Catenuloplanes indicus: one gene and its partner. The protein of the gene in region 2 interacts with the protein of the main gene of each other region in a pairwise test. Links are inferred from orthologs where the notes say so. Each region holds a gene or a part of one and is shown on either strand. Other genes may lie near its edges.

Region 1 (3,461 bases), 1.2 Mb from region 2 along the record:
GGGCCTCGGCGGCCGGGGACGGCGTCGCGTACGACTCGGCGGCCGGCTGGGCCGGAGCGGCCGGGCCGGGCTCCGGGGCCTTCTCCGTCTTCGGCGCGGCACCACCGGCGGCGCCGATCACGGCCAGGGCCGCGCCGACCTCCGCGGTGTCGTCCTGCTGGACCTTGATCTCCAGCAGCGTGCCGGCGGCCGGCGACGGGATCTCGGTGTCGACCTTGTCGGTGGAGACCTCGAGCAGCGGCTCGTCGACCTCGACCGTGTCGCCGACCTCCTTGAGCCAGCGGGTGACCGTGCCCTCGGTGACGCTCTCACCCAGCGCCGGCATGGTCACGACCGTGCCCTCGGCGTCGCCCCCGCTCGCGCCGGAGCCCGACGACGGCGCCGGGGTCTCCAGGTTCTCCGGGGTGTCCTCCGAGGTGGACTGCTCGGTGCGCGCCTCGACGGCCGCGTCGTCCGTGTCCTGCTGCCCGGCGTCCGGCGCCGGCGCCGCGGCGGGGGCGTCACCCTCGCCACCGATGACCGCCAGCTCGCTGCCGACCTCGGCGGTCTCGTCCTCGTTCACCAGGATGCTGGTCAGCACGCCGGACGCGGGGGACGGGATCTCGGTGTCGACCTTGTCGGTGGAGACCTCGAGCAGCGGCTCGTCCGCCTCGACCGTGTCGCCGACCTGCTTCAGCCAGCGCGTGACGGTGCCCTCGGTGACGCTCTCGCCGAGCCGGGGCATGGTGACCGATACCGGCATGTCTCAAGACTCCTTAACAAGCAACCGCAACGGTATGTTCACAATCAGGCGTGTGCGTGCAGCGGCTTGCCCGCCAGGGCCAGGTGTGCCTCGCCCAGCGCCTCGTTCTGGGTGGGGTGCGCGTGGACGAGCTGAGCCACCTCGCCCGGGAACGCCTCCCAGTTGTAGATCAGCTGCGCCTCGCCGATCAGCTCACCGACGCGCGCACCGACCATGTGGACGCCGACGACCGGGCCGTCCTCCACACCCACCAGCTTGATGAAGCCGGTGGTCTTGAGGATCTGGCTCTTGCCGTTGCCGCCCAGGTTGTAGTTGTAGGTCTTCACCTTGTCGCCGTACTGCTCGCGGGCCTTCGCCTCGGTCAGGCCGACGGACGCGATCTCCGGGTTGGAGTAGGTGACCCGCGGGATGCCCAGCTCGTCGATGACCGCCGGGTTCTGGCCCGCGATTTCCTCGGCGACGAAGATGCCCTGCTGGAAGCCGCGGTGCGCGAGCTGCAGGCCGGGCACGATGTCGCCGACCGCGAACACGTTCGGCACGTTGGTGCGCAGGCGCTCGTCGGTGAGGACGAAGCCGCGCTCCATCTTGATGCCCTGCTCCTCGTAGCCCAGGCCCTGGGTGCGCGGGCCGCGGCCGACCGCGACCAGCAGCAGCTCGGCCTCGACGACCTCGCCGCCCTGGATGGTGGCGCGTACCCCGTTCTCGGTCTTCTCGACCTTCTCGAACGGCTTGCCGACCTTGAAGTTGATCTTCCGCTTGCGGAACGCGCGCTCGACCGCCTTGGAGACCTCCGCGTCCTCCGCGGCGACCAGGCGGGGCAGCGCCTCGATGATGGTGACCTCGGCGCCGAACGAGCTCCACACGCTGGCGAACTCGACGCCGATCACGCCGCCGCCGAGCACGATCACCGACTTGGGCACGCGGTCCAGCTTCAGCGCGTGCTCGCTGGTGATGATCTTCTCGCCGTCCACGTCCAGGCCGGGCAGGCTACGGGAGAACGAGCCGGAGGCCAGCACGACGTTGCGGCCGACGTAGCGGTTGCCGTTCACCTCGACCGTGTTCGGCGCGACGAGCTTGCCCTCGCCCTCGACCACGGTGATCGACTTGTTGCCGTTCAGCATGCCGGACAGGCCCTTGTACAGCCGGGAGATGACACCGTCCTTGTACGAGTTCACCCCGGCCATGTCGATGCCGTGGAACTCGGCCTTCACGCCGAACTGCTCGGACTCGCGGGTCTCGTCCGCGACCTCGGCCGCGTGCAGCAGCGCCTTCGTCGGGATGCAGCCGACGTGCAGGCAGGTGCCGCCCAGCTTGTCCTTCTCGATCAGGGCCACGGTCAGGCCCAGCTGAACCGCGCGGAGCGCCGTGGCGTAGCCACCGCTGCCGGCGCCGAGAATGACGATGTCGAAGGTTTCGCCGTTCGGCTGGCTCACAGTCAACTCCCAAGTCGCGTCGCTGCATACGACGGTCACACTGTCGTAACGTGCATGGTGCCGTGCCCATCCTGTCACTTGTGGAAGGGGCCCGCGTAGGGAGGTGCCCAGGAACACGTCCCGTGGCAGTACCCTTGCCGTGACGGTTGCGGATATGGGGGACGAACACGGTGGCCTGGTTCAGGCGGCAGAAGAAGGCGAGTGGAGGCTCGGTCGCCCGCGCGGCGCACAACGAAGCCCTGGAGCACCTCACGGCTTTCGTGACCTCGCGAACCGGTGTCGAGGTCTTCATCGAGCCGAAGACGACCGTGACCGAGACCACGGTCATTCTCATAGCTCACGACGGCGAGTGGACCCGCCGGCGCGTCGACTCACCGGAGGGCGCCCGCCGGTTCGCCCACAGGATGGCGATTCCCGTCTACGACATCCAGCTGGTCGGCTATCCACAGCGAATGCGCGATTACAACGAGCGTCGCAAGCGCGCGTCCTCATAGAAAATCTACCGCCGATCAGGGCGTCCCGGTGACGGGACGCCCTGATTCGCTTTCCGGCTGATTCGTTTCCTAGCCGTTCGCGACGACGTCGTCGATCAGCGCGACCAGCGTGCGCACCGGCACGCCGGTGCCGCCCTTGGTCCAGTAACCGGTCGGCTCGCCGGTGTGGTAGCTCGGGCCCGCGATGTCGATGTGCGCCCAGGCCACGTCCTCGGTGACGAACTCGCGCAGGAACACGCCGCCCTGCAGCATGTGCCCGGCCCGGTCCATCCCGGCATTGACCTGCGAGATGTCCGCGACGTCGGAGTCCATGCCCTTGCGCACGTCGTCCGGCAGCGGCATCGGCCAGGCCGGCTCGCCGACCAGCTCGCCCGCGACCTTGACCCGCTCCAGCAGCTCCGGCGTGCCCATCACCCCGGCGATCCGCTTGCCCAGCGCGATCACCTGGCCACCGGTCAGCGTGGACGTCTCGAACAGGTAGTCGGTGCCGTCCGCGCAGGCCCGCGCCATCGCGTCGCCGAGCACCATGCGGCCCTCGGCGTCGGTGTTCAGCACCTCGACCCGCTTGCCGTTGAACATCGTGATCACGTCACCCGGGCGGTACGCCGAACCGGACGGCATGTTCTCCGCGATCGCCAGATAACCGGTCACCGGCACGCCCGGCTTCAGCGCCGCCACCGCCAGCAGCGTGGCCGCGACCGCGGCCGCGCCGGCCATGTCCGACTTCATCTCCCACATGCCCGCGGCCGGCTTGATCGAGACGCCGCCGGTGTCGAACGTGATGCCCTTGCC
Region 2 (4,593 bases):
GCACGACTGCTCCAAGCGGTCGTGGACGGCCCGGCACACCCCGCCACTCGGCCGCGCCGGCCGACGGTGACCTGAACACCCTCGGTGCCGGCGAGCAGCCACCCGCAACCCGGCACTCGGCCGGGGAAGCCGGGGGCAGCGTGAACGCCGCCGGCGATGACAAGCAGCCACCCGAAACCCACGCCCCGGCCGCGGAGGCCGGCGGCAGCGTGGACGCCCCAGGCGATGACGAACGACCAGCCACGTCCCACGCCCGGGCCGTGCAGGACGGCAGCGGCCTCCGGGCTCGTGGTGGGCGGCCGGCGGAGCACGGCGGGCGGCACCGGCGGCTGCCCGGGCGGCACCGGCATCGGTACTACGTGCGGCTTGCGGCGCTGACGGCCGGTGCGCACCGGCGGCCGGAGCAGAAAGCCGCTCATCTTCGCCAGGCCGCCGCGGCCACGCTCGCCGTCACCGGACTGGCGCTCACCGGCGGCGCGACGCTCCACGACGCCGTCACCGGCCCGGACGGGGCCGAGCAGGCCGTACCGACCCCGGCCGCGCTCGCGAACGCGGAAGCGCTGGCGGAGCGCGCCGAAGCCGCGTCCGCCGCCGGCCGGTCCGCCCAGCGGACCGCGGCGGCGAGCCCGGCCGCGGCCCCCTCTGCGCCGACCGCAAGTCCCACGCCGGACAAGCCGAGCCCGAGTCCGTCGCCGGGTAAGAGCGCCGGAACGGCCACACCCACGAGCAGGCCCGCGGCCAAGGCCTGGGTGGATCCGATGCCGGAGGGGCGCACCACGTCCTGCTTCGGCCGCCGCTGGGGCAAGCTGCACGCCGGCATCGACCTGGCCGCGGCGAGCGGCACCCGGGTCCGCGCCGCCGGTGCCGGGACCGTGGTCACGGCCGGCGCGAACTACAGCGGCTACGGCCTGTCGGTGCTGATCGACCACGGCAACGGCTTCTACACGCACTACGCGCACCTGTCGCGCGTCTCGGTCGAGCCCGGTGACCGGGTCACGCCCGGGCAGACCGTGGGCGCGGAGGGCTCGACCGGCAACTCCACCGGGCCGCACCTGCACTTCGAGGTGCACGACGGCATGTGGAACCAGGTCGACCCGGCCGCCTGGATGGCGGCCCGCGGCGTCGACCTGGGGTGCTGACCTACATCTTCTCGATCGGCGCGTGCCGCAGCACCAGCCACACCTTCTGGTCGCCGAAGTCGATCTGGGCGCGTGCGCCCGCACCCTGGCCCTCGACCACCAGCACCCGGCCCAGCCCGTACCGCTGGTGGTTGACCCGGTCCCCGGGTGACACGGACGGCGCCTGGGTGCGCAGGTCACTGGCGGTGGCGAGCTTACTGGCGTCGATGCCCAGCCCTTGCGCGATCTTCTGCGCCTTGCTCGTCCCCCCGACGAACGTGGAATTTCGCGAAGCGCCGCGGCCGCCGACGCCGCCGGCCGAGCCGGACCACGTCGTGTACGACCCCTCGGTGCGCTCCCACCGGACCAGCTCACTCGGCAGTTCGTCGGTGAACCGCGAGGCCGGGTTGTACTGCGGTGCGCCCCAGGCGGACCGGGTGACCGCGCGGGAGAGGTAGAGCCGCTGCCGCGCCCGGGTGATCCCCACGTACGCCAGCCGCCGCTCCTCCTCCAGCTCCTTGGTGTCGGACATGGCTCGCATGTGCGGGAACACGCCCTCCTCCATGCCGGTGAGGAACACGACCGGGAACTCCAGGCCCTTCGCGGTGTGCAGCGTCATCAGCGTGACCACGCCCTGGTGGTCGGCGTCCGGCTCGTCCGGGATCTGGTCCGCGTCCGCGACAAGTGCGACCTGCTCCAAAAAGCCGGCGACGGACGACTCCGGCCCGTCCGCCGCCTCGGTGCGTTCGGTGTACTCCCGGGCGACGCTGACCAGCTCCTGCAGGTTCTCCACCCGGCCCGCGTCCTGCGGGTCGATACTCTCCTCGAGGCCGGTCAGGTAGCCGGAGCGGGTGATCAGCGCCTCCAGCACCTCCTCCGGCGGCGCGGTCCGGGCCAGCTCGCGCACGTCGTCGAGCATCGCGACGAACTCGTTGATGCCGTTGACCGCGCGGGTCGAGATGCCCGGCGCCTCCGCCGCCCGGCGCAGCGCGGCGCCGAACGAGATGCGCTCGCGGTTGGCCAGCGCCTCCACGCACGCCTCGGCGCGCTCGCCGATGCCGCGTTTCGGCGTGTTCAGAATCCGCCGGATGCTCACGGTGTCGTCGTCGTTGACCACGGCGCGCAGGTACGCCAGCGCGTCCCGCACCTCCTTGCGCTCGTAGAAGCGCACGCCGCCGACCACCTTGTACGGCAGGCCGACGCGGATGAACACCTCCTCGAACACCCGGGACTGCGCGTTCGTCCGGTAGAAGACGGCCACGTCGCCCGGCTTGGCCAGACCGTTGTCGCCGAGCCGGTCGATCTCCCGGGCCACCCAGTCGGCCTCGGCGTGCTCGGTGTCGGCCACGTACCCGACGATCCGCTCGCCCTCGCCCTGGTCGCTCCAGAGCCGCTTAGGCTTGCGGGACGTGTTGCGGTCGATCACCGCGTTAGCCGCGTTCAGGATGGTCTGGGTGGAGCGGTAGTTCTGCTCCAGCAGGATCGTGCGCGCGTCCGGGTAGTCGCGCTCGAACTCCAGAATGTTCCGGATCGTCGCGCCGCGGAACGCGTAGATCGACTGGTCCGCGTCGCCGACCACGCACAGCTCGGCCGGTGGCAGCCCGGCGTCTGGCACACCGTTGCCGACCAGCTCGCGAATCAACGTGTACTGCGCGTGGTTGGTGTCCTGGTACTCATCGACCAGCACGTGCCGGAAACGGCGCCGGTACGACTCCGCGACCAGCGGGTGCGACTGGAAGAGGTGCACGGTCGCCATGATCAGATCGTCGAAGTCCAGCGCGTGCGCCTCCCGTAGGCGGCGCTGGTAGAGCTGGTAGGCCTCGGCGACGGCCCGCTCGTTCGGCCCGGACGCCTTCGCCGCGAACTCCTCCGGGTCGGTCAGCTCGTTCTTCAGATTCGACACCTGGGTGGCCAGGCCGCGCGGCGGGTAACGCTTCGGGTCGAGGTCGAGCTCGCGCGCGACCAGCGTCATCAGGCGGCGCGAATCGTCCGCGTCGTAGATCGAGAAGGTCGACTTCAGCCCGGCGTGCTCGTGCTCGGCGCGCAGGATGCGCACGCACGCGGAGTGGAACGTGGAGACCCACATCATCCGCGCGCGGTTGCCGACCAGCGCGGCGACGCGCTCCTTCATCTCACCGGCGGCCTTGTTGGTGAACGTGATCGCCATGATCTCGCCGGGGTGCACGTCGCGCGCGGCCAGCAGATAGGCGATGCGGTTCGTCAGCACCCGGGTCTTGCCCGAACCGGCGCCGGCCACGATCAGCAGCGGCCCGCCGGCGTGCGTCACCGCATCGCGCTGCGGACCGTTGAGCCCGGCGAGCAGCGCCTCCGTGTCGCGGCGGGGCGGCGCGGGGCGGGTCGGCGGCGTGGGCTGGACCGGGGGGACATCAAACAGCGATTGCATCGCGGGCAAGTCTAGGCCCCCGGTATGACAGGCAACCTCGCCGATGCCAAGACGACACTCAAGCACTCTGGCGGGGGACCCACCGATGGACAAGCATGCGTGCATGGATCAATCTCGCAAGCGTCTCTGGCCGGTGCTGCGGGCGCTGGCGACGCCGGCCGCCGCACTGGCCGTCGCCATGGCTCTCGTCCCCGGGAGCGCACCGGTCGCCTCGCCGGCCGACGCCCTCACACCGGTCGCCGTCACGTTCAACGGGGGCGGGAAGACGGTCAAGGGCAACTTCCTCAGCTACAACGACTTCCACGGCGCCATCGACCCGCCGGCCGGCAGCGGCGGCCTGGTCACCGGCGTTCCGGCCGGTGGCGTCGAATACCTCGCCACCTGGCTGACGAAGCTGCGCGCGGAGGCCCGGGCGGAGGGTCGCGGCCGCAGCATCACGGTCGGCGCGGGCGACCTGATCGGCGCGTCGCCGCTGGTCAGCGCCGCGTTCCATGACGAGCCGACGATCGAGCTGATGGACCAGGTCGGGCTGGAGATCAGCTCGGTCGGCAACCACGAGTTCGACGAGGGCGTCAGCGAGTTGATCCGCCTCAACCGCGGCGGCTGCCACCCGGTCGACGGCTGCCAGGACGGCGACGGGTTCGCCGGCGCACGCTTCACCTACCTCGCCGCGAACACCGTCTACAAGCGGTCCGGCCTGCCGATCCTGCCGCCGGTCGAGGTGCGGCTGGTCGACGGCGTCCCGGTCGGCTTCGTCGGCATGACGCTGGAGGCCACGCCGAGCATCGTCAACCCGGCCGGCATCGCGGACGTCACGTTCCTCGACGAGATCGAGACCGCGAACAAGTGGGGTGGCCTGCTCCGCGCGTTCGGCGTGAAGTCGCTGGTCCTGCTGCTGCACGAGGGTGGCCAGCAGAACTCGCCACCGGCCACACCCGGCCTCTCCGACTGCGCGAATTTCTCCGGCCCGGTCGTGGACGTCGTCAACGGCCTGCGCCCCGAGTTCGGCCTGGTCGTCTCCGGTCACACGCACCGCTACTACACCTGCGCGCTGCCGAACGCGCACGGCGC

What was found. The genes of interacting proteins can lie anywhere in the genome.
Region 1: the proteins of pcrA (region 2) and lpdA interact in binary tests that used the Escherichia coli proteins (3 or more experiments, as listed by UniProt). The link is inferred for Catenuloplanes indicus from one-to-one orthologs.

The regions. Positions count from the first base shown.
Region 1 is NZ_JAUSUZ010000001.1:2,943,678-2,947,138, reverse strand. What follows is about bases 1-2,909. They hold lpdA (dihydrolipoyl dehydrogenase), read right to left. Parts: upstream 2,215-2,909; coding sequence 787-2,214; downstream 1-786. Other genes in these bases: J2S42_RS13135 (leucyl aminopeptidase), read right to left, coding at 2,739-2,909; J2S42_RS13140 (hypothetical protein), read left to right, coding at 2,346-2,669; sucB (2-oxoglutarate dehydrogenase, E2 component, dihydrolipoamide succinyltransferase), read right to left, coding at 1-742. Outside these bases: more of J2S42_RS13135, read right to left, coding at 2,910-3,461. UniProt on the Escherichia coli protein: Lipoamide dehydrogenase is a component of the glycine cleavage system as well as of the alpha-ketoacid dehydrogenase complexes.
Region 2 is NZ_JAUSUZ010000001.1:4,133,990-4,138,582, forward strand. What follows is about bases 832-3,894. They hold pcrA (DNA helicase PcrA), read right to left. Parts: upstream 3,523-3,894; coding sequence 1,141-3,522; downstream 832-1,140. Other genes in these bases: J2S42_RS18555 (M23 family metallopeptidase), read left to right, coding at 832-1,139; J2S42_RS18565 (bifunctional metallophosphatase/5'-nucleotidase), read left to right, coding at 3,701-3,894. Outside these bases: more of J2S42_RS18555, read left to right, coding at 360-831; more of J2S42_RS18565, read left to right, coding at 3,895-4,593. UniProt on the Escherichia coli protein: A helicase with DNA-dependent ATPase activity. Unwinds DNA duplexes with 3'-5' polarity. Translocates on single-stranded DNA with 3'-5' polarity. Initiates unwinding more efficiently from a nicked substrate than double-stranded DNA.